3 regions of the Pullulanibacillus sp. KACC 23026 genome follow, and region 1 is predicted to be linked to each of the others. Evidence: riboswitches for the same ligand, from Rfam matches in the RefSeq annotation. Region 1 holds a riboswitch; each other region holds the start of a gene.
The links. Region 1 has a riboswitch for thiamine pyrophosphate ahead of PU629_RS02890 (thiamine phosphate synthase). Riboswitches for the same ligand answer to the same signal wherever they lie in the genome.

Region 1 (7,572 bases):
AAATTTGCTCAAGAATACATTCGTAATTTGCGTGTGAAGACATCTTCTGAAGAGCAAACGGCTGGGAGTTTAAGTGGAGGAAACCAGCAAAAAGTGGTTATTGGAAAATGGTTGGCAAGTGATCCTGACCTTCTAATATTAGATGAGCCAACACGGGGTGTGGATGTCGGAGCCAAACAGGAAATCTATCAACTGATGAACCAACTCGTCTCTCAAGGTAAAGGGATTCTAATGATTTCTTCTGATCTACCTGAACTTTTAGGGATGTGCGACCGGGTCTATGTGATGTATCACGGATCTACACAAGGTGAAGTGAAAGATAATTATCTGAATGAAGAAGACTTTATGACATTAGCAACAGGAGGGGCATTAAAATGAAAGAGTTTGTCAGACGCTACAAGCTTGGCCCATTAATTGGATTAATTATTCTTTTTATCATTATCTCCATTCTATCGCACCAATTCTTAACGTTAAGCAATTTAAGAAACGTGGCCTTGCAGACATCGGTCAATATGCTTCTTGCTGTCGGGATGACGTTTGTTATTTTGACATCGGGTATTGATTTATCAGTCGGTTCCACATTGGCCGTATCGGCTGTTGTTGGATCACTGGTCATGACCTCGGGCATTAATTTTGGCCTTGGCATCGTCATTGCTTTAATTGTAGGGATCTTAGCCGGTTTGATTAATGGATTATTTATCGCCTATGGACGTTTAGCACCCTTTATCGTGACATTGGGAACCATGACCTTGTATCGAGGCATTACTGAGATTCTGACACATGGAAGTCCGATCTATAATCTACCAAAAGGTTTTTCAGTTATAGGTACTGGAAGCCTTGTTGGGATTCCTATTCCCGTAATTCTTACTGTCATTGTTTTAATTGTAGCTTGGATTCTATTAAATCGATCCGTAACGGGTAGAAGAGTCTATGCGGTTGGGGGAAATGAAGAGGTAGCCAAACTCGCAGGTGTCCCAGTCAAGAAGTATCTCTTACTTGTCTATATGATCAGTGGTTTTCTCGCTGCGGTTGCAGGAATGATCTTGTCTTCCCGATTAGGCTCAGCAGAACCGACAGCAGGAAATGGTTATGAACTCGATGCCATCACTGCGGTTGTTTTAGGTGGAACGAGTTTGTTTGGGGGAGAAGGAACCTTAGTTGGTACGATTATTGGTGCTGCTATTCTAGGTGTCATCGATAATGGTTTAAATCTCTTAAATGTTAATTCCTTTTGGCAAGATGCTGTAAAAGGTGCCATTATTTTAATCGCGATTATGCTTGATCGCAAGAAACCAAATCAATGAAAAGGATTTAAAAGTGGTTTGATTATCGCTTTTAAAAATAAATTAAAGGGGTCTTATATAATGAAAAAGAAATTAAGCCTTATATTAGTTGCAGCATTAACAGCAGTTATGGTAACAGCATGTGGAAGCAGTTCATCTCAAAATAGCAGTTCAAGTTCCGATTCAAGTTCTAAATCGAACTCCAGTAGTCAAAAAACAGTCGGTCTTGCTGTCTCGACATTGAATAATCCATTTTTCGTTTCAATGCGCGATGGAGCTAAGAGTGAGGCAGATAAGAAGGGGATTCATCTTATTGTCGATAATGCAAATAATGATCAATCGACACAATTAAACCAAGTTCAAGATTTGATCCAGCAAAAAGTTGGTGCCATTTTACTTAATCCAGTTGACAGCCAAGGGTTGGCTCAAGCTGTTAAAATGGCTAATCAAGCCAATATTCCAGTTATTACACTCGATCGAAGTGTATCAAGCGGTAAAGTGACAACATTTATTGCTTCTGATAGTGTTAAGGCAGGAAAAATGGCAGCCGATCAAATTATTAAAGCATTAAATGGCAAAGGTAAAGTGGTAGAACTTCAAGGCGAGATCGGAGCTTCTTCTGAAAGAGATCGGGAAAAGGGCTTTGATAATGAAATTAAAACAGCATCAGGCATTCAAGTTGTTTCAAAACAATCGGCAGACTTTGATCGCAGTAAAGCACTAAATGTTATGGAAAATATTCTGCAAGCACATCCTGATGTTAATGCTGTATTTGCTCAAAACGATGAAATGGCATTAGGGGCATTAAAAGCTATTCAACAATCCAATAAGAAGAACGTAAAAATTGTAGGAATTGATGGAGAAGGCGAAGCCATTAAAAATGTAAATAATGGTTCGATGTATGCGGATATTGCTCAACAACCAAGTGTTGAAGGACAATTAGGCGTCGATAAGGCTCTTGACTTATTTAATGGCAAGAAACTCGATTCAACCGTTCCAGTTCCTCTTAAACTCGTTACAAAAGGCAGTTCTTTTAAAGGATTTTAAGGATGAATAGAATGAAAAAAACAGTTGTAATCGGAAGTATCAACATGGACTTAGTGAATAAAGTGCATGCCCATCCGCTTCCAGGTGAAACCATTCTTGGGTTGAATCTTGAGTATAGTCCTGGAGGAAAAGGAGCCAATCAAGCGGTTGCGACGGCTCGTGCTGGAAGTGACGTAACCATGCTTGGAGCAGTAGGGAATGACGAGTTCTCAAGGCGACTATTAGAGAACTTATCACGTAACCATGTCAACACGTCATTTGTTAAAACGACAGATGGCCCGACAAGTTTAGCGATCATTACGGTAGATGATCGTGGAGAAAATTCGATTATTGTTACGCCTGGAGCCAATCAAACCTTTTCTGAACACGATTTAATCCAGACTTTTGATGAAAAGGCTTTTGAAGACGTTCATTCCATTATTTTGCAAAATGAAATTCCATTAACGACAACATTGAAAGCAATTGAAATGGCCAATAGGAAAGGTATTCAGGTGATCTTTAATCCGGCACCCATTTCAAATATAGGATTAGAACACCTTGAACAAGTCGATGTTGTTATTCTTAATGAGACTGAGGCTCAAACTTTAACGGGGATGGATCTGGTCTACGATTTTAATAAAGAAAACGTACAAGAAGCTTTCCGTATGCTATTAAGATCTGGACCAAAGGCAGTGATTATTACATTAGGTGAACACGGTTCAATTTATGGGACTTATCAGACTGTTGAGGGTGGCCAAAATGAAGATCCTTCGTTCTTGCTCTGCCAAGATGGTTTGACCCTTATTAAAGAAGATGCTTTTAAAGTTAAGACGGTTGATACCACAGCGGCGGGAGATACTTTTGTAGGTGCCTTTTCTACAATGTATGAAACCCCTTCGGATGCAAAAGAAGCCCTTCGATTTGCAACAGCGGCTTCAGCGTTGGCGGTTACAAAAGAAGGGGCACAAGAATCAACCCCATACAAGGATGAGATATTAAAATTTTTAAGTGAACAACAGAGATAAAAGAAATATAGCAGTATGACATGTGCTCCCTTTTGGAATCCAGATCATCAACGTCTGGTGACTAAAAGGGATTTTTTTAGCCATTTACTGAGACACATGGCACCGTCAGCGAGCGCGAGCATATCCAATAAAATACGAGCAAGTCATAAATTCTGAAGTCATTGAGTAATCCTTATTAATGACTTGGTTAATTGGAGTGTTACAGTTCTCCTTCTTTTATGAGTGAAATGGCACCCTTTTACTAATTTTCAAAATAACTCTTCCCTCTCGAGTGGATTTGATTTACAATTAAATTAACTGAATAAGTTATTAACTAGGGGAGTCCAATAAGCTGGGCTGAGAAAGAAACGCGATGAAGTTTCTTGACTCTTTGGACCTGATCTGGATCATGCCAGCGTAGGGAAGTTAGTTAAGTAAAAGTCAAAGTTGCCATCGACTTCTTACATTTCAAGCTGGGTCCATTTATTTATGGATTCAGCTTTTTTACTTTGATTATCCACTACACGGTCAGTGACCGATCTCGTCTTCAAAAAAAGAAAGGAGGGATTTTTTTGATTGAGGAAAACCGATCGATTCAATCAGCAACGGGTCGAGCCGTTAGTCCTTCCCTATCCCTCACCCCAAATTAGGTCATCCTATCATGTCGAGATTAAAACCAATCGCCTGCTTCGTCAAATGGGAAGGGGGACATCCATGACAAAAGAGTTACACGCGATTACAAATGGTAAGTTGAATTTAGATGAGGTCACCTCAATCGCCCGGGACATCACGCCCTTTATCACATCGCTCCATATTCGAGAAAAGGATCGTTCTGAAGACGAAATAAGGCACTGGGTTGAGCACCTTCTACATCATGGTATTCCAAGGGAAAAGCTCATTCTTAATCGCCATTTTCAAATGGCGGGCGAGTATAGGCTCGGAGGCGTCCAGCTTCCCGCAAACTTTGCCCACAACCCATTGGATATTAAGAGGGCGTTCCCTTTCTTAAAAATAGGGGCTTCTGTACATAACTTATCTGAAGCCCTTTTCTATCAAAAAAGCGGAGCGGATTTCTTGTTGTTTGGAAATATCTATGAAACCACGTGTAAACCGGGCCTTAAGGGGAGAGGAATCTCTCAGTTGGAGGAGCTCGTGCATGCCGTGACCATCCCTGTCATCGCATTAGGGGGAATACGACTTGAGCATGTTCCAGAACTCATTGAATTAAACATCTCTGGAATAGCGGTTATGTCAGGTGTCATGGGAGCTCAGGATCCCGTGAAAGCTGTTCATCTTTACCAAGAAAAGTTAAAGGAAAGGAGTCGATTCAATGATACCAGAACCATTTGATTCGATTATTATCGGTGGTGGCGTGAATGGCTGTTCGATAGCCTATCATTTGGCAAAGCAAGGGAAAAAGGTATTGCTTTTGGAAAAAAACAAAATTGGGTCCGAAGCGTCGAGTGCAGCCGCTGGAATGCTTGGTGTGCAGGCGGAATTAGACGATCCGAATTCTCTTTTTGAACTCGCCAAGAAAAGCCGCGCCCTGTTTCCTGCCATTGCCTCCGAGATCCGAGAGGTCACGCATATAGATATTGAATTGATATGGAATGGTCAATTAAAGATCGCTGAAACGCGTGAACAAGTCATCCATTATAAGAAAATCGCAGACTGGCAAACGTCTATTGGAGAAAAGGCAGTTTGGCTAGAGCCTGAAGAGGTCTTAGAGCTCGAACCCTCGCTTTCTAACAACATTCACGGAGCGCTCTATTTTCCAGAGGAAGGACATGTATCGGCTCCTCAGCTCACACAAGGCTTTGCTAAAGCCGCCGCTGCTTTTGGGGCGGTCATCCGAGAATTTTGCGAGGTGCAAACCTTGCTTATTCAAGACGGAACTGTAAATGGCGTCCGGACTCCAACAGGTGATTTTTATGGTCAATCCATTGTAGTAGCAACAGGGGCGTGGAGTAGGAAATGGTTACCAGAGGGAATGAATGAGAAGAACGCTTATTTTCCTGTTAAGGGAGAAGCCTTTTCTGTTCAAACAAATGTCCCGCTTCTTAAACGGACGGTCTTTACAAAAGGGTGCTATATGGTCCCTAAAAAAGGGGGCGAACTGATCATAGGAGCCACTATGGAGCCGCATACGTTTGATAAATCGGTATCGGTTGAAGGCCTTTCGCAGCTTATGAATAAAGTGAAAACACTTCTCCCATTAATTGGGACGGCCACATTGGATCGCTTTTGGTCAGGTATACGACCGATGACCCCGGATGGTTATCCTTATTTAGGGGAACATCCTGAGTTAAACCACTTATTTTTTGCGGTCGGGCATTCCAGAAACGGCATTTTACTAAGTCCTATTACGGGAAAAAGTATGGCTGATTTAATACTTGGAAATACGCCGTCAGTTGATTTAACTGATTTTAAATTAACCCGCAATAAAAGTCAGGAGGTTATCCTTTGAAATTAACCATTAATGGAAGACTATTAGCCTTGCCGGAAACGGTTTCCAAAGTCTCTGATTTACTAAGTCACTTAGGCCTTGAGAACAAAGTCACGGTTGTTGAAGTTAACCATGAAATTATTGAAAAGGGAAAGCAAGCCGAACAAAACTTAACCGATGGTGATCGTGTTGAAATTGTTCATTTTGTAGGAGGCGGTTGAACATGCTAAAGATAGCAAACTATCAGTTCCAATCTCGTTTATTACTGGGTACCGGAAAATATTCTGATTTTCATCTCCAAAAAGAAGCGGTGAACATTTCTGAAACGGAGATCTTAACGTTCGCGGTCAGGCGTATGAATATTTTTGAAGCGAACCAACCTAATTTTCTTGAAATGATCGATCTTGACAACTATAAGCTCCTCCCAAATACGGCGGGGGCAGCGACCGCCGAGGAAGCGGTGAGAATTGCCAAGCTCGCCAAGGCGTCTGGGTTGTGTGATATGGTTAAGGTTGAGGTGATTGGGGATTCAAAGACATTATTGCCCGATCCTATTGAAACATATAAAGCTTGTCAAATGCTACTAGATGAAGGATTTATTGTCCTTCCTTATATATCGGATGATGTGGTCCTTGCTAGAAGACTTCAAGCTCTTGGCGTTCATGCGGTGATGCCAGGTGCGTCACCAATTGGGTCCGGTCAAGGAATCTTGAACCCCACTAACCTCTCTTTTATTATCGAACAAGCCGAAGTCCCTGTGATTGTGGATGCAGGAATAGGTTCACCCGCAGATGCGGCACGGGCAATGGAGCTTGGGGCAGATGGCGTGCTATTAAATACAGCAGTTTCTGGTGCCAAAGATCCTGTGAAGATGGCACTGGCGATGAAGCTGGCCATTGAGGCGGGGCGGTATGGATTTGAAGCTGGACGGATTCCAAAGAAGAAATTCGCAAGTGCAAGCAGTCCAACTGAGGGGTTGAGTCCTCTTTGATGAATGATCGCTATTCTAGGCAAACCCTTTTTGCTCCTATTGGAGAAAAGGGCCAAGAGAAACTTAAGCAAGCTCATGTTTTAGTCGTAGGGGCAGGGGCTTTAGGCACCCATCTTTCGGAAGGACTGGTTCGCGCAGGGCTAGGCAAACTCACGATAATCGATCGAGATTATGTCGAGTGGAGTAATCTTCAAAGACAACACTTATATACAGAAGAAGATGCGAGGATCCAAATGCCAAAAGCGATTGCGGCTGAAAAACGCTTGAAACAGCTTAATTCCGATGTTTCTGTACGAGGGATCGTGGCAGAGCTCGGGGTGCAAGAAATGGAGACGTACATTCCCCCTGTCGATTTAATGATCGATGCCACCGATAATTTTGAAACTCGGATGCTGTTAAATGATGCCGCCCAGAACTACAGCCTCCCATGGATCTACGGGGCCTGTACGGGCAGCTACGGATTAACGTATACGTTTCTGCCGGGCAGAACGCCTTGTCTCACTTGCTTGTTAGGAGCCCTGCCAATGGCCGGAGAAACCTGTGATACAGTGGGAATTATTAGCCCAGCGGTTCAAATTGTCACAGCGAATCAACTCTCTGAAGCGTTCAAACTTCTAGTTGGAGATTACGAGTCCCTTCGAGGAACCCTCTATTATTTTGATATATGGAAGAATGAACAGGCTTCTATTGACGTCTCCTCAATGAAGAAGAGGGATTGCCCATCATGCGGCGAATCCCGATCTTATCCGTACCTTAATGAGGACCATCATTCTAAAACAGCCGTATTATGCGGCCGCGACACGGTTCAAATACGACCACCGA
Region 2 (7,572 bases), 1.4 Mb from region 1:
CTCCTCGATTTACCGACGGGTACGAAATTGTATATTGGTGGGACAGCTATTGTTCAAGTGACCGGTCTGCGAAATCCATGTGCTCAAATTGATGAGTTTAAACCCGGTCTTCTAAAAGCGGTTTTAGATAAAGATTCAGAAGGCACCGTTATTAGAAAAGCTGGAATTATGGGGATCATTTTACAAAGCGGCGAAGTAAAGCCAGGTGACTCTATTATTGTAGAATGGCCTTCAAAACCATATAAAAAGCTTGAACGTGTTTAAACTTGCTGGCTATGAAACGTGGGGACGGTTCTCCCGTTTCATTTTATAGAAGCGATCCCTAATATTGAAGCGACTCGATCAAGCAAATGGAGTCGTTTTTTCTCGTGTATTAAAAAACCAACAAGAAATAAAGGGGAAACTCCGAGGGCATATTATGATTAATATAAATGCTAGGAGGATCCCAATTTGAGCACCACAGAGAATGCCCTATCTATTTATGCATTAGGCGGTATGAATGAAATCGGGAAAAACATGTATGTATTCGAATATGCGGATGAGATCATCGTCATCGATTGCGGCAATAAGTTTCCAGATGAAAGCTTATTAGGAATTGACCTCATCATCCCTGATGTTTCTTATTTGGTTGAAAATAAGGAAAAAGTCAAGGCTTTGATTGTCACGCATGGTCATGAAGATCATATAGGCGGGATTCCTTTCTTTTTAAAAGAATTGAATGTGCCTGTTTATGCGACACGCTTTACACTCGGATTAATCGAGCTCAAATTAAAAGAGCATAAACTCTTGAGGGAAAGTGAACTGATCGAGATCAACCCAAACTCAAGACTTCATTTCGAACATATAAGGGTGAGCTTTTTCAAAGTCACGCATAGTATTCCGGATTGCTTAGGAATTGTCTTTCATACTCCAGAGGGAACGATTGTACATACGGGTGACTTTAAGTTTGATCTAACTCCTGAGAATAATGAGAAATCAGACATTCATAAAATGGCCGAGATCGGGCGTCAGGGAGTCTTGCTTCTTTTGTCTGAGAGTACCAATGCAGAAAGGCCAGGCTTAACGCCATCCGAACAAGCGGTAGGAGAGCATTTGTTAACTGCTTTCATGAAAGCAAAACGCAAAGTAATTGTTTCAACCTTTGCTTCAAATGTGAGCCGTGTTCAACAAATAGTGAATGCCGCAGAAAAAACCAATCGAAAGCTAGTGTTGCTTGGACGAAGCATGGTGAATGTCGTACAGGTCGCCATTAATCGAGGCTATTTAAAAGTCCCGGTTGGCATGATGATTGACCAACAAGACATAAATGAACTGCCGCCTGAAGAGGTCACCATCTTATGTACAGGCAGTCAAGGTGAACAACTGGCGGCGCTATCCCGGCTTTCCACTGGGAATTTTCGCGGTGTGGAAGTCTTACCTGATGATATGGTGATCTTTGCGGCAGGGCCAATACCTGGGAACGAACGAAAAGTCACAACCATTGTTGACCATTTTTTTGCACTTGGAGCTCATGTGATTTATGGTTCAGGAAGCACGTCCGGCATGCATGTCTCCGGTCATGGCTATCAAGAAGATTTGAAACTCATGCTGACATTAATGAAACCAACCTATTTTATACCTATTCACGGGGAGCATCGAATGCTGCACCATCATCGTCTATTAGCTGAATCGGTGGGAGTGGAGCCGGGCAATACATTTATCTTAAAAAACGGTGACGTGGTTAAAATCAAACAAGACATTGCTCGGCAGACCCGAACGATACCAGTCGGAGATACTTATGTAGATGGGGGAGGTGTAGGAAATATTGGCGACTTTGTGCTAAGGGACCGCAAAAAACTGTCAGAGGATGGTATGGTGATCATTGTTTTAACAATGAGTAAAGGAAAAGGTAAATTGATGTCCGAACCCGAAACCATTTCTCGAGGTTTTTTGGATAGCGACTTCAAAGAAATTCGAAAAGACGTCAATCAACTTACAGCAAAAACCGTGAAGGAACTTTTAGAAGCCGACCGAAACTCCCGGAATGTCATCAAAAAACAACTGAAAAAATCAATACGAGACTATATCTACACAAAAACTAAGAAAGAACCGATGGTCGTACCCATCATTGTTGAAATGTGATTAAGGATTTTGACTTGGCTGCCTAAAGGGGTTGGTTGGACGAATAAACAAAATAAAAAATTTGACCATAATGGTTGTAAAAAAAAAAGGATAGAGATAGAATTATTTTAAATTAAAAAAATTCGGGGGCCCGTGGAAAAGGGCTGAGAGTATGACTAATCCGTCATTAACCGTTTGAACCTGTTGGGTAATGCCAGCGTAGGGAGATACTGAAAATCTGTATGTTTGTATGGATTTCAAGGACACTTTACTGCGCGTAAAGTGTCCTTTTTTAATTTTAACTTAAAAAAAGGTGGTTTAACTTATGTTAGAAAGAATCGGGGAAACACTTGAGAAAGTTCGGTTGACGACCCCGCTAGTACATAATATTACGAATGTTGTGGTGACCAATTATACAGCGAATGGCTTATTAGCACTTGGCGCCTCACCCGTTATGGCTTATTCGAGAAAAGAAGTCGCTGACATGGCCAAAATAGCAGGTGCTCTTGTGCTAAACATAGGTACTCTAAATGAGGATGTGGTGGAGGCGATGCTAATTGCGGGCCAATCCGCTAATGAGAAGGGTGTGCCCGTTATTTTTGATCCTGTTGGAGCAGGTGCCACTCCTTATCGGACAGAAACCGCTCGTCAACTGGTTGAATCCATAAATATGACTTTAATTCGCGGAAATGCGGCAGAACTGGCCAATGTGGTTGGAGAAGCCTGGGCCATTAAAGGCGTTGATTCGAGTGAGGGCAACGGGAACGTAAGAGAACTGGCATATCGTGCGGCAAAAAAATTAAACACAGTTGTCACCATAACAGGTCCTGAAGATGTCGTAACAGATGGCAATGTAACCTATGTCTGCACAAATGGTCATCCGCTGTTAACTAAAGTCACGGGCACAGGGTGTTTGTTGACATCCGTTATCGGTGCTTTCGCAGCTGTTGAATCGGATCCTCTAAAGGCAGCCGCTTCTGCTCTTACAGTCTATGGCGTGGCAGCAGAGCTAGCCTATGCTAAATCTGGTGAGGAAGGTCCAGGGCGTTTTCAAATAGAATTGCTCAATCAACTTGCTCTCGTCTCACCAAATGACATTATTCAGAACGGACGACTGGAACAACTTAAGGCGTAAAAAGGAGGAAAGTCTTACGTGAAAACCTATAAAGCATTGACAATCGCCGGATCAGATAGTGGAGGGGGGGCGGGGATACAAGCTGATCTTAAAACCTTCCAAGAGCTGGGTGTCTATGGGATGTCTGCCATCACCGCGGTCACCGCACAAAACACAACGGGAGTGCAAGGGGTCTATCCCGTACCGACAATAGGGGTAGTCGAACAACTCCAATCAATTGGCGAGGATTTGCCGCCGGATGCTTTAAAAACAGGGATGTTGTTCAGCCCAGAAATTATTATGGCCGTGTCTGAATACATTCGCTCTTTTAAATGGGAAAATCTGGTTATGGATCCCGTGATGATTGCAAAAGGAGGGGCATCATTGCTTCAGCAAGAAGCGGTTCATGCCCTGAAAAAGGAACTTCTGCCTTTAGCGACTGTCATAACCCCTAATATTCCCGAAGCTGAAGTGTTGGCAGAAATAACTATCCGTACACCTCAAGACAAATGCGAAGCAGCCAAACGTTTACATGACTTAGGGGCAGCCTATGTTGTTGTAAAAGGTGGACATGACACTGAAGCAGACGAAGTTGTCGATGTTTTATATGACGGACACAACTTTGATTATTTCAACTCACAAAGAATCCAGACAGTCAACACACATGGCACCGGGTGTACCTTTTCAGCAGCCCTAACCGCAGAGCTTGCAAAAGGCAAAACAGTTAAGCAAGCGGTTCAGGTCGCCAAGTCGTTTATTCAATGTGCGATCCAATATGATCTGGGACTGGGACACGGTCATGGCCCAACCAATCATTGGGCTTACAATCAATTTGCAGGGAGTGAGATCGATGGCTAAACGTTCTCCAGAAGCGATCAAGGAGCTATTAAACGTCTATTTTATAATGGGAAGTCCGAATTGCAACCGCGATCCTCGTGATATTTTAAAAGAAGCGATTCAAGGCGGGATCACGCTTTTTCAATTTCGCGAAAAAGGGACTGGATCACTAGAAGGTGAGGCGAAACGACAACTCGCCAAAGACCTGCAAGCGATCTGCAAACAGCATCAGATTCCTTTTATTGTCAATGATGATTTGGATCTGGCACTTGAACTGGATGCAGATGGTGTTCACATAGGTCAAGAGGATGCACCCGCACGAGACGTCCGTCAACGACTCGGTGAAGAAAAGCTTGTCGGCATATCCGCTCATACGGTGGAGGAAGCACTGTCTGCCATTCAAGAAGGGGCAGACTATCTAGGTGTAGGGCCCATTTACCCGACAACGACGAAAGAAGATGCCAAACCTGCACGAGGAATGGAGCTAGTCCAAACGTTACGACAAAAAGGGATTTCTTTTCCCATTGTCGGAATCGGAGGGATTAACCCGGCGAATGCTTCTGACGTCATAGAAGAGGGAGCGGATGGTGTGTCCGTCATCACCGCTATTAGTCAGGCTGAACACGTTGTCCAAACGACGAATGAATTAAAAAAAGCTGTTCACCAGATTAAATAAAAAAAGTAGCCGAAATTGGGAGCTTGTTGAAACAGGCTGAGAGGATCACTAGAGTGGTCGACCAACACAACCTGATCTGGGTAATACCAGCGTAGGGAAATAATAATGACATTCTAATAAGAAAGTAACTTTCATCTTTTAAATAGTCGCTCTGTAAGGTTAAGTCTGCCCTTTCAAAAAAGGTAAAAAGCTACGAATCTCGTATTTTCGCTGAATGAAAAAATAAGAGAAAATCAACATTGTCCATTAACAGAGCCAATCGTATGAGGAAGAATTTCTTATAAGCAAGTGTCTTTTTATTATTTCTCCATGGAAAATGAAAGAATGTTATGGAGGAAATAAGATGGAAATAGAACAACAATCGAGTAATCAGACGCATTTAACGGTGGGGTATGATGAAAAACTGCCGCCTTTACAGTCCTTTTTATACGGCTTACAGCATGTTTTTGTTTCAAACGTCTGGTTGGATCCTATTTTTGTCGCGGCCATGGTGGGGATGCCGCTTGCACTCGCGTCAAATATAGTCAATGCCATTTTTCTTGCAGCAGGCTTCGTGACCTTGATCCAAGCAACGAAACTGGTGCGACTGCCAATTGTTCAGGGGCCGTCTGCCGCCTTTGATTCACTCATGATCTCAGCTGGAAAAGCAAATGGCCTGGCCGCTGCGGGTGGCGGAATCTTATTAAGTGCCATTATTGTCTTTATCCTATCAATAACGGGATTAATTGGAAGACTAAGAGTGTTGTTTACGCCCGTTATCTCTGGGACGGTTATATTTGTTGTTGGTGTCGCTTTATCAGGATTTACATTATCCGAATTCTTAGGAGGGGCTTCAGGGTCACCAACCTTTGCGACGGTCACGACTTTATCGATGTCGATTCCGACCACCCTAATCGTTCTCTTCCTTTCGACTTTTGGCCGAAAAAAATGGCGATCATTCGCTTTTCTAATCGCACTTATAGCAGGAGATATCATCGCAACTCTCTTAGGTCAAACTCATTTCTCTCAAATCGGAACAAAAGCGTGGTTTGGTCTTCCTCACTTTTTACCATATGGTCATTTAACGTTTAAGTGGGATTCATTTGTTATGTTTTTTGTGGCCTATATTGTCGCGGTCATTGAAGCCATGGGAGTCTATCAAGCGGGAGCTGAGATGATTCAGGTCAACCTCGATTCGAGGCGGATTCGCAATGGATTTGCGGGAGAATCAATCGGTTCAATCATTTCCACCTTAATTGGCGGGTTTCCAACAACGGCTTATGGCCAAAATGTGGGATTACTTCGGTTAACGGGTGTTGCGTCTCGTTTTCCGGTTATTGTAGCTGGGATTATCTTTCTCATACTGGGTTTTGTTCCAAAGGCAGGAGCTATTCTTGCGCTCACCCCAGACCCCGTTGTTGGGGGGATTTTCTTACCCGCTGCCGCTTCCTTAATTTTTACGGGGATTTCAATTTTAACTAAAATGGAACGGTCAGACGTCAATTTTACGATTGCGGGACTGTCCATTTTACTTGCGATTGCCTTGCCTAGTTATTTTTCAGGTGTAAAAGGTCCTATTGGCACCTTTTTATCAAATAGTGTACTGGTCGGAACGATTACAGCGTTTCTTTTACAGTTTATTTTAATAACAGTGCCTGGCTGGTTTGGAAAGAAGGAGACAACTTGAGAGAAGAAAGCCTAACACTAACTGATAAGCTTTTAAACTTTATTCAGACTTATAATGATTGGAATTCTAATCAAAGTGAAACTTACGAGACGGCGTTTAATCGTTTGGCTTTAGATATGTTTAAATTTCAGTTCAAGCATAATCTCCCTTATAAGAAGTTCTGTCAATCAAAGAGACGAACACCTTTAACCGTGAAGCGATGGCTGGATATTCCGCCTATGCCGATTCAGGGTTTCAAGGAGTTGACCTTAACCTGTGAGCCGGTTGAAGCAGCAGAGGGCGTCTTTATGACAAGTGGGACGACCAACCCTGAGAAAAAAGGCTGTCATTATCATCCACGGTTTACAACATGGGATGCTTCAATGAAAGGGCCTTATAAACAATTTGTCTTACCTGACAGGGAAAAAATAACAACTTTTGTTTTATCTCCAGCTGCTGATAGGAATCAACATTCTTCGCTTTCAAGATATTTATCCAAATCTGTTGAGTATTTTGGAACTGGAAAAAGTCAATTTTTCTTTAATGAAAACGGGTTAGATATGGAAGGGTTTGTTTCTGCTTTGCGAGCTTCTGAGGAAAGCAAAGATCCTGTTCTATTGATTGGAGCGACTTTTTCTTATGTTCACATTCTTGATTATTGCCGGGCTCACGGCTTGAAATTCTCTTTACCTATTAAGAGTCGGATTTTTGATACAGGTGGCTTTAAAGGTCAGTCTCGTGAAGTTGAAATGGAACAGCTTTATGAGGACTTCCATTCCTTTTTTGATGTTCCTCGTGAATGGTGCATTAATATGTACGGCATGACGGAATTGTGTTCTCAGGCTTATGACCAGACTATCCGTACGAATCTATTGTCGGGTCAAAGTATCAGGGATAAGGCAGGGCCAGCGTGGTTTCGTACCCTAGTCTTGGATCCTAATAAATTAGAACCCGTTGAAAAAGGTCAAAAGGGTGTTCTTGCTCATTTCGATTTGGCAAATTGGAATTCTTGTCTAGCCATTCTAACGGAAGATCTCGGTTACCAGACGGATAATGGTTTCGTTCTTCTTGGAAGAGTGGAGGGGTCAGAGGCAAGAGGGTGCTCCATTGCAGTTGATCAATTGCTGCAAGCAAACAAATGAGGGGGCTGACCCCTTTTTTACTAAAAAGGGGGTATCAGGTGAATCATCTAGGTCAAGA
Region 3 (7,572 bases), 2.0 Mb from region 1:
TTAAAACCCCATGACGCCTCACTATTGATCCCTTACTAATTTCTATAATATCCGCCTATACGCTTTTCGTCACTTTTTTTAATAAGCCTCGTTAAAAATAAGGAATAGGCGCCTTAAAAACGCCTATTCAACGGATAATAAGAAATCATATATAGGTTGTCCGCCATGGTGCATGTCAATGGTTAAGTCTTCATAGTCCTTCTCAAGCTGCTCTTTCAAATGAGCTTCTTCCTCTGGCGTGACAGATTCTCCGCAAATCATCGTCAAAATTTCATCATCAGGGCCGACCATCTTCTCTAATAACTGGCTTAAGACAGTTAAGCGATTTTGCGAAGTCGAAACAATGGTACCTTCAATTAGACCGATATAATGTCCTTTTTGGATGGCTAATCCATCAACCGTCGTATCGCGAACCGAGCTAGTGATTTGACCTGATTTTACATGTTTCATAGCGTCCGTCATCGCCTTCGCATTGTCAGCAAGTGATCGTCCTGGAGTAAAGGCCATCAAAGCAGATAGCCCTTGAGGAATGGATTTTGTTTCAACAATTTCCACCTTAGCCGCGGCTACTTCAGCTGCCTGTTTGGCCGCCATAACAATATTCCCGTTGTTTGGAAGCACTAATACCTGTGAAGCGCCTGTCTCTTCAATCGCCTTGATTAAATCCTCTGTGCTCGGATTCATGGATTGACCGCCTTCAATCACTCCGGTTGCACCTAAACTTTTAAATAACTGTGCAATCCCAACGGCCGGTACAACCGTGACAACGGCAAATTCAGGCTTAGGTTCATCCTTTGAAGGTTTCGTTGAAAAGTTAACAGGTGTTTCTGAACTTGGCCCCGGCTCATTCGTAATTTCCGCATGCTGTTCACGCATATTATCAATCTTAATTTTAATCATTTCACCAAAGGTCTGAGCAATATTCAGCACCTCTCCAGGTTTCTCAGAGTGAATGTGAACCTTCAGAAGTTCCTCATCCGAAACGACTAATAAAGAATCCCCATAATTAGAAAGTGTTTGTCTGAGTGCCGATTCATCATAGCGGCTTGCTCCTTCAGGAGAGAAACGAACCATGAATTCAGTACAGAAACCAAACACAATATCTTCAGTTTTCATGAAAGAATGGGCACTTTTGTGATGCTCCGCTTTCACTAGATCGTCAAGCTTCTCCGTCTTTTCTTGCGTAACAGAAGGCGGTGCTTCTGCTGACAAAACAGATAAAAAGCCTTGATAAATGACTAAGAGACCTTGTCCGCCTGAATCCACGACTCCTACTTCCTTAAGCAGTGGAAGCATCTCAGGTGTTCTTTGAAGGGTTGCCCTTGCTTCATTCACAACAGCCTTCATAACCACTAGAACATCTTTGGTTTTCTTAGCGGCTAAGAGCCCTGCTTTTGCCGCTTCTCGAGCAACGGTTAGGATCGTTCCTTCCACCGGCTTCATCACCGCTTTATAAGCCGTCTCCACACCGGCTTGAAACGCCTCAGCTAATGTGTTGGCATTTAAGCTGTCCCGTTCATTCTTTAGAACTTGAGAGAACCCTCGAAAGAGCTGTGATAAAATGACCCCAGAATTTCCTCTTGCTCCCATGAGAAGGCCTTTTGCAAATTGCAAACCCGCCTCTCCGATAGTAGAAGAAGGGGAAGCCTTAAGTTCACGCACTCCTGATGCTATGGTTAAAGACATATTTGTTCCTGTATCCCCGTCTGGTACTGGGAACACATTGAGTGCATTAATAGCAGCGGCATGTGCAGCTAAGTTATCTGCCCCCATTTTAAACATGTCTTTTAGCTCTTGAACCTGAATTTTATCTTTGACCACTTTTAACTAGCCTCCTGGTTTACTCGTTCATCATCCTGACGCCTTGAACAAATATATTGATCGCGTCAACATCAATCCCGAGCATCTGATCGAGACTGTATTTAACTTTCGTTTGAACGTTATGAGCGATTTCAGATATTTTCGTCCCATAACTGACAATGATGTACATATCAATTTGATAGCCTTCGGAGGATTCGCGAACGATAACGCCTTTGCTAAAGTTGTCGCGTCCTAATAACTCTGTTAATCCATCTTTTAGCTGATGCTGCGATGCCATGCCGATAATTCCATAACAATCAACAGCAGCCCCGCCTGCAATTTTGCTTACAACATCATTGGTGACGTCTATTTTTCCAAATTCCGTTTTTAATTCGATCGTCACAGCTGCTCGCCCCCTCATCTTTGTACATATAGTCATTCTACACTAAGCGATTTGGTTTTAAAAGACTAGGGCATTCCATGGGAGTCGCTTTCACTTTTTATTAGTATATGAAAATCGAGTTGCCTAAATCGCGATTTAATGCTATTATTTTAAGAGTGTTTGCAATTCACGGCAAGGAGGTTTGACTCATGGGAAAGAAATGTTTTGTAACAGGTAAAACGACTCAATTCGGACAAAATCGTTCATTTGCTGAAAATAAGTCCAAGCGTAAGTTCAAAGCGAACCTACAAAAAGTACGCATTTTAGTTGACGGTAAACCAAAACGCGTTTACGTATCAACAAAAGCACTTAAAGCAGGTTTAGTTGAACGCGTCTAATCGACTTTTACACAAAATAAAAGTTCAGTTTGTTTAGGAATCCTCCTGATCAGCTGGACTTTTATTTTTTTTATGGTTAGAATCATCCAAAACAAAAAAGCACCTGCAAAGGGTGCTTTTTTGTTAACCTTTTTTTACCGAGCCCAAGATTGCTCTTACAAAACCACCTAAGAACCTTGGCAACTTAATCGTATAAAATTTCATAATCCTCCTCCTTGCCTAAAAACCGTTTCTCATCTATAAAACCTATAAGAGACCAATAAGACTTGTTACTAGTATATTCGCCAAATCAAAAAAAGTACCTATTCTCATATTTTTTTGTAAGAGAAGTTGCTTTTACTCCAAGATTAATCGCGGCTTTGCACCAGCAATAAAAGGCCTTCTGTAAACCGTACAGTTCCCTTTGACCCAATAAAATGATTGCTAATACATAGAGACGATCCCCATTTCAATAGATGGTCCGCTAAGTCATATTGGAATCCTGATAAAGTAAGGCCATGAACTGCAGGCGAATAGGCTATAAATGAGACATAGTTATATTCAGGGCGTTTCTCTATAGTATAAGAACCCGGTTTTAAAAGTGTGACGATGTTTTGATGATCCAAAAGAAATAAAGAGGTGGATGTATCAATTGCTTTTATAAGAAGTTGCTGATTCATTAAGGCGTGATCGAGACGTCCCCCAGTCGCTCCGACCAAAAAACACGTCTCTGGTGACTGCTTGAGAACCCAATCGAGGGCAAGTTCCATGTCGGTTGCATCTTTTTCTTTTTTATAAGTGGACAGCGGAATGGCGGCCTCATGAATCCGGCTCAAGTCAGTTGCCGTTATGGAATCAAAATCCCCGAACGCTCGAATAGGTATCAATCCGTTGTTAAGAAGCGTCACGGTCCCCCGATCAACGCCCACCCATAAACAATCTTTCAGAAGAGGATTTGAAAAAGCTGGCAAATAAGCATCTGGACCGCCTGAAAGGATGGCAATATTCATAGGTTAAATCCGCCTTGTAATCAAGTTGGGGAATGCAGAAGCTAAAATAATGACAACGATCAATACCCCAAGCATACTGGGTCCGACATAAGAGCCATTATACAGAAAGGAATAAAGACCTACAGGCTGACCTTTTGGTGCATCGGAAGCATAAAAAAAGATACCGGATAAATAATGACAAATAAATTCAAACACCATTCCGATTACCGTCGCGATTCCGCCAAGCCAAAATGTCGCTGTCCGACCCGCCTTATTAGAAATTCGAATTACACCCGCTGTTCCAACCGCAAAATAAGCTAAGCTGTAATCAAATAAAAATTGGATTGGATTGACAAAATAAGGCTCTAAGATAAAATCAACTGTTCCAAATACAAAGCCAACAAAGAGACCCCATTTTAACCCGTAACGAAGGGCAAAGATCACAATAGGCAGAGCTTTTAAAGAGATCGCTCCCCCGGCCACCCACGGGCCTCCTATCTTCACAAAATTTAACACGACAGATAGGGCGACCATGAGCGCTCCTTCAACTAATATCATTAACCGACTCGATTGTCTCACAACGTTTCCCCCCTTACATAGTATTAACGCTCTAACTTACTCATCTAATAGAAATAACATTAAGATTTCAGATCACTCTTAAACGTTCTTCGTGCAGGCTGCCGCGAACCTGCATCTCTGGAATATCAAACTGATCTTCTCTGTCCTTTCTTCTTGTTGGTTCTAATGGGTCGGGACAACCTCTCCGTTAAGTTGGTCTTCAACAGCGGTCAGTCATCAAAAAAAACCGTATGCCAAAAAAGGGCATACGGTTCTCGCGAATCCAAGACTCATCGTCTAAACGTTTGCCACAATCCCTTCGCAGGCATGATCACTCACAGGTTCGATGGGTCGAAAGTATCACTTTCCTCTCAGCCTTTCAGATAAAGACTCCCCATGTGGTCCTCGTATTCAATTATTTGCCTTTTTCATTATAGCGTTATCCACTAGTCATTGGCAATATTAGTAACGCTTCTTTCGGTTTTGAACTTCTTCAAAAATATTAAGATAGTTTTCATAACGTGAGGAGGCAATCTCCCCACTTTCAAGCGCCTCTTTGACCGCACATTTTGGCTCAGAGCGATGCGTACAGCCGCGGAATTTGCAGGATGCAGAAAATCGGGCTATTTCAGGGAAGCAAGCGCCGATTTCTTCCAGCTCAATATCCGCAAAATCCAATGAGCTAAAACCCGGGGTATCCGCAACTAACCCATTTCCTACGGGGAGGAGCTCCACATGACGAGTCGTGTGCTTTCCTCTGCCAAGAGATTCTGATATCTCGTTCGTCTCAATGCTTAAATTAACGTTCAAAGCATTGAGTAAAGAGGATTTTCCAACACCTGATTGGCCAGCTACAACGGTTGTTTTATTTTCTAAAAAAGGTAAGAGCTCTTTAAGCCCCTCTTCAGTACGGCTAGAGGTCAGAAGAACTGTATAACCGATTGTCTCGTAAACGTCCTTCCAGGCTTTGATTTGCTGCTTGCCTGACTCATTTAATAAATCCAATTTGGTCAAACAGATGATGGGTTGAATCAATCGGGATTCAATTGAAACAAGAAATCGGTCCAATAGTTTACTGTCAAAATCAGGTTCAGCTACTGAGAAGATGAGCAAGGCCTGATCCACATTGGCGATTGGCGGTCGGACCAACTCATTCCGACGCTCCTCAATATCAACGATGGTTCCGTCTGTAAGGCTGGTGGATTCATACGTCACATGATCACCGACAAGCGGGGTTATTTTTTGTTTTCTAAAGAGCCCTCTCCCCCGGCATTGATAAGTCGTCGCCCCATCTCGAACATAATAATATCCGCTTAATGCTTTTATAATAATTCCTTTTGCCATTTAGTCACTCCCACTAGCCTTTTTTTACATCCGAGTATTGAATCGTTTTTTGCTGAACGGTCGTGCCGTCAAGCACTACTGTATAGGTAGCCGAACTGCCCGGATCAATCGTTAACGGCAACGTATAAGTAGTCGCCTTCGAGATCGTTTCATCCTTGAATACTGCATTCTGATTCTTGGCATCCGTGTAGGTAATCACCACATGATGTTCGGTAGGCGTATCACCATTAGTATCCGTGTCCGTATCTGTCCCATCATCCGAGTTGTCGGAAGAGGAGGGGTCGACTGGAATTTGAACGGACGTATTAACAGGCTGCTCTTCTTGGCCTTTAGAAAGGTATACCGTCACTTCCGTATCCTTTGTTACCTTCTGACCAGCTGCCGGGTCTGTGCTGAGTACATCGCCCTTTGCAATACTATCAGAGTAGTCTCCGTCCTGAACGATCACTTGAAGCCCCTCATTCTCAAGCGTCTGTGTCGCCGAATCTTTGGATTGACCGGTGACATCCGGAACACTGACCTTTTCTGGGCCTGTGCTGTAAGTCAACTCCAACACTGTTTCAGAAGGGACAATTTTCGTATTCGGGTCAGGCTTTTGGGTCATGACTTGATCTGCTGGCACCGAATCGGAAGGGACACCTTTCCAAACAATATCTTTATATTGACTGCCTTTAAGTAATTGTTTAACCGTTGAACGATCATAGCCCACATAATCGGCTACTTCTTCCTTTGCGGGTCCCTTACTCACAACGAGGGTAACCGTGGAATTCTCCTTAACGCTCGACCCGCTATTCGGCGATTCATCAACGACAATGCCTGATGGCTTCTGATCATTTTCAACCATTTTCTTTTTGACATACAAATGCTTATCGGTTAGCGTATCAACCGCTTGATCATAGGTTTTCCCAACAACATTTGGAACAGTCACGTCTGGAACAAATAAGAGCTTAGGTAATAAAATGATGGCCAAAACAGCAAGTATCACTATTCCCACTATAATACTTGACCAGATTACAATCTTCTTGCGTTTCCTTTTCTTTTTGGGAACAGGAGTCGAAGTTGCTTCTGGCTGAGCCTTTTTTACTTGTTCAGTCGGTCCTTTATCTTCAAAAGAGGCGATAGGTGGAATCACTTTCGTCGCTTCGGGGTCCTCACCTCCATTTAGTACAAGGGGAGGTTCATCGATTCGATCTGGATTGAGTGCGGTTGTTAACTCTTGATAAATCTCACTCATTCCGTCAAAACGCTCCTCCGGCAGCTTCGCCATCGCTCTAATTATTATGTTTTCCAAACTCTGAGGAATATTTGGATTCAAAACTTTAGGGCGTGTATAATCATCATTTAAATGTTTAAGCGCAACCGTCACAGGGGATTCACCAGGAAATGGAAGTTCCCCTGTCAGCATCTCATACATAACGATCCCAAACGCATAGACATCCGACTTAGCCGTTGCTTTCCCGCCCTTAGCCTGTTCCGGAGATAAGTAATGGGCACTTCCCATAATTGAAGTTGTAAACGTAATCGTTGCTGAACTGATAGCAAGCGCAATACCAAAATCGGTCACTTTCACATTATCTTGGTCATCAATTAATATATTTTGCGGTTTGATATCGCGATGGATAATCCCCTGATTATGGGCATGCTCTAAAGCCGAGGCAATTTGCTTAAGAATATAAACCGCATCACGGGAAGGCAGCGGTCCGAACTGCTTAATATATTCTTTGAGCGTCATGCCGTCAATGAATTCCATTACAATATAGTGAAGATTCTCTTCTTCTCCAATATCATAAATACTGACAATATTAGGGTCGGATAGACTAGCGACCGATTCGGCTTCACGCCTAAATCGGCGAATAAAAGCTTCATCTGAAGAAAAATCACTGCGCAGCACTTTGACCGCCACAAGTCGATCAAGGATGAGATCTTCAGCTTTGTAGACGACTGACATCCCTCCATCCCCAACGCGAGAGATGATTTTATAGCGATCATTAATGCGACGCCCTATCATGGTTGTTCACCGTCCTCATTCATCACTAGCAGGACACTTATATTATCATAGCCACCGGCGTTATTTGCGCATTCAATGAGTTCAGTTGCCTTTTGTTCGATGGAGTGATTCGAG

Region 2: linked by a shared signal. The riboswitch ahead of thiM (hydroxyethylthiazole kinase) and the one ahead of PU629_RS02890 (thiamine phosphate synthase) in region 1 are both predicted to bind thiamine pyrophosphate.
Region 3: linked by a shared signal. The riboswitch ahead of thiT (energy-coupled thiamine transporter ThiT) and the one ahead of PU629_RS02890 (thiamine phosphate synthase) in region 1 are both predicted to bind thiamine pyrophosphate.

What each region holds. Positions count from the first base shown of each region.
Region 1 is NZ_CP119107.1:651,467-659,038, forward strand. Features, by position in the region: gene PU629_RS02870 (sugar ABC transporter ATP-binding protein) at 1-378, shown strand, start outside; gene PU629_RS02875 (ABC transporter permease) at 375-1,304, shown strand; gene PU629_RS02880 (D-ribose ABC transporter substrate-binding protein) at 1,365-2,330, shown strand; gene PU629_RS02885 (ribokinase) at 2,342-3,334, shown strand; TPP riboswitch at 3,640-3,754, shown strand; gene PU629_RS02890 (thiamine phosphate synthase) at 4,028-4,663, shown strand; gene thiO (glycine oxidase ThiO) at 4,644-5,780, shown strand; gene thiS (sulfur carrier protein ThiS) at 5,777-5,980, shown strand; gene PU629_RS02905 (thiazole synthase) at 5,983-6,750, shown strand; gene PU629_RS02910 (thiazole biosynthesis adenylyltransferase ThiF) at 6,750-7,572, shown strand, end outside.
Region 2 is NZ_CP119107.1:2,091,200-2,098,771, forward strand. Features, by position in the region: gene PU629_RS09845 (MOSC domain-containing protein) at 1-264, shown strand, start outside; gene PU629_RS09850 (ribonuclease J) at 451-2,121, shown strand; TPP riboswitch at 2,234-2,344, shown strand; gene thiM (hydroxyethylthiazole kinase) at 2,426-3,235, shown strand; gene thiD (bifunctional hydroxymethylpyrimidine kinase/phosphomethylpyrimidine kinase) at 3,254-4,072, shown strand; gene thiE (thiamine phosphate synthase) at 4,065-4,727, shown strand; TPP riboswitch at 4,733-4,842, shown strand; gene PU629_RS09870 (solute carrier family 23 protein) at 5,071-6,393, shown strand; gene PU629_RS09875 (LuxE/PaaK family acyltransferase) at 6,390-7,514, shown strand; gene PU629_RS09880 (acyl-CoA reductase) at 7,553-7,572, shown strand, end outside.
Region 3 is NZ_CP119107.1:3,416,915-3,424,486, forward strand. Features, by position in the region: gene PU629_RS15890 (DAK2 domain-containing protein) at 124-1,782, opposite strand; gene PU629_RS15895 (Asp23/Gls24 family envelope stress response protein) at 1,841-2,203, opposite strand; gene rpmB (50S ribosomal protein L28) at 2,392-2,580, shown strand; gene spoVM (stage V sporulation protein SpoVM) at 2,704-2,784, opposite strand; gene PU629_RS15910 (thiamine diphosphokinase) at 2,928-3,569, opposite strand; gene thiT (energy-coupled thiamine transporter ThiT) at 3,573-4,127, opposite strand; TPP riboswitch at 4,403-4,513, opposite strand; gene rsgA (ribosome small subunit-dependent GTPase A) at 4,569-5,450, opposite strand; gene pknB (Stk1 family PASTA domain-containing Ser/Thr kinase) at 5,464-7,458, opposite strand; gene PU629_RS15930 (Stp1/IreP family PP2C-type Ser/Thr phosphatase) at 7,455-7,572, opposite strand, start outside.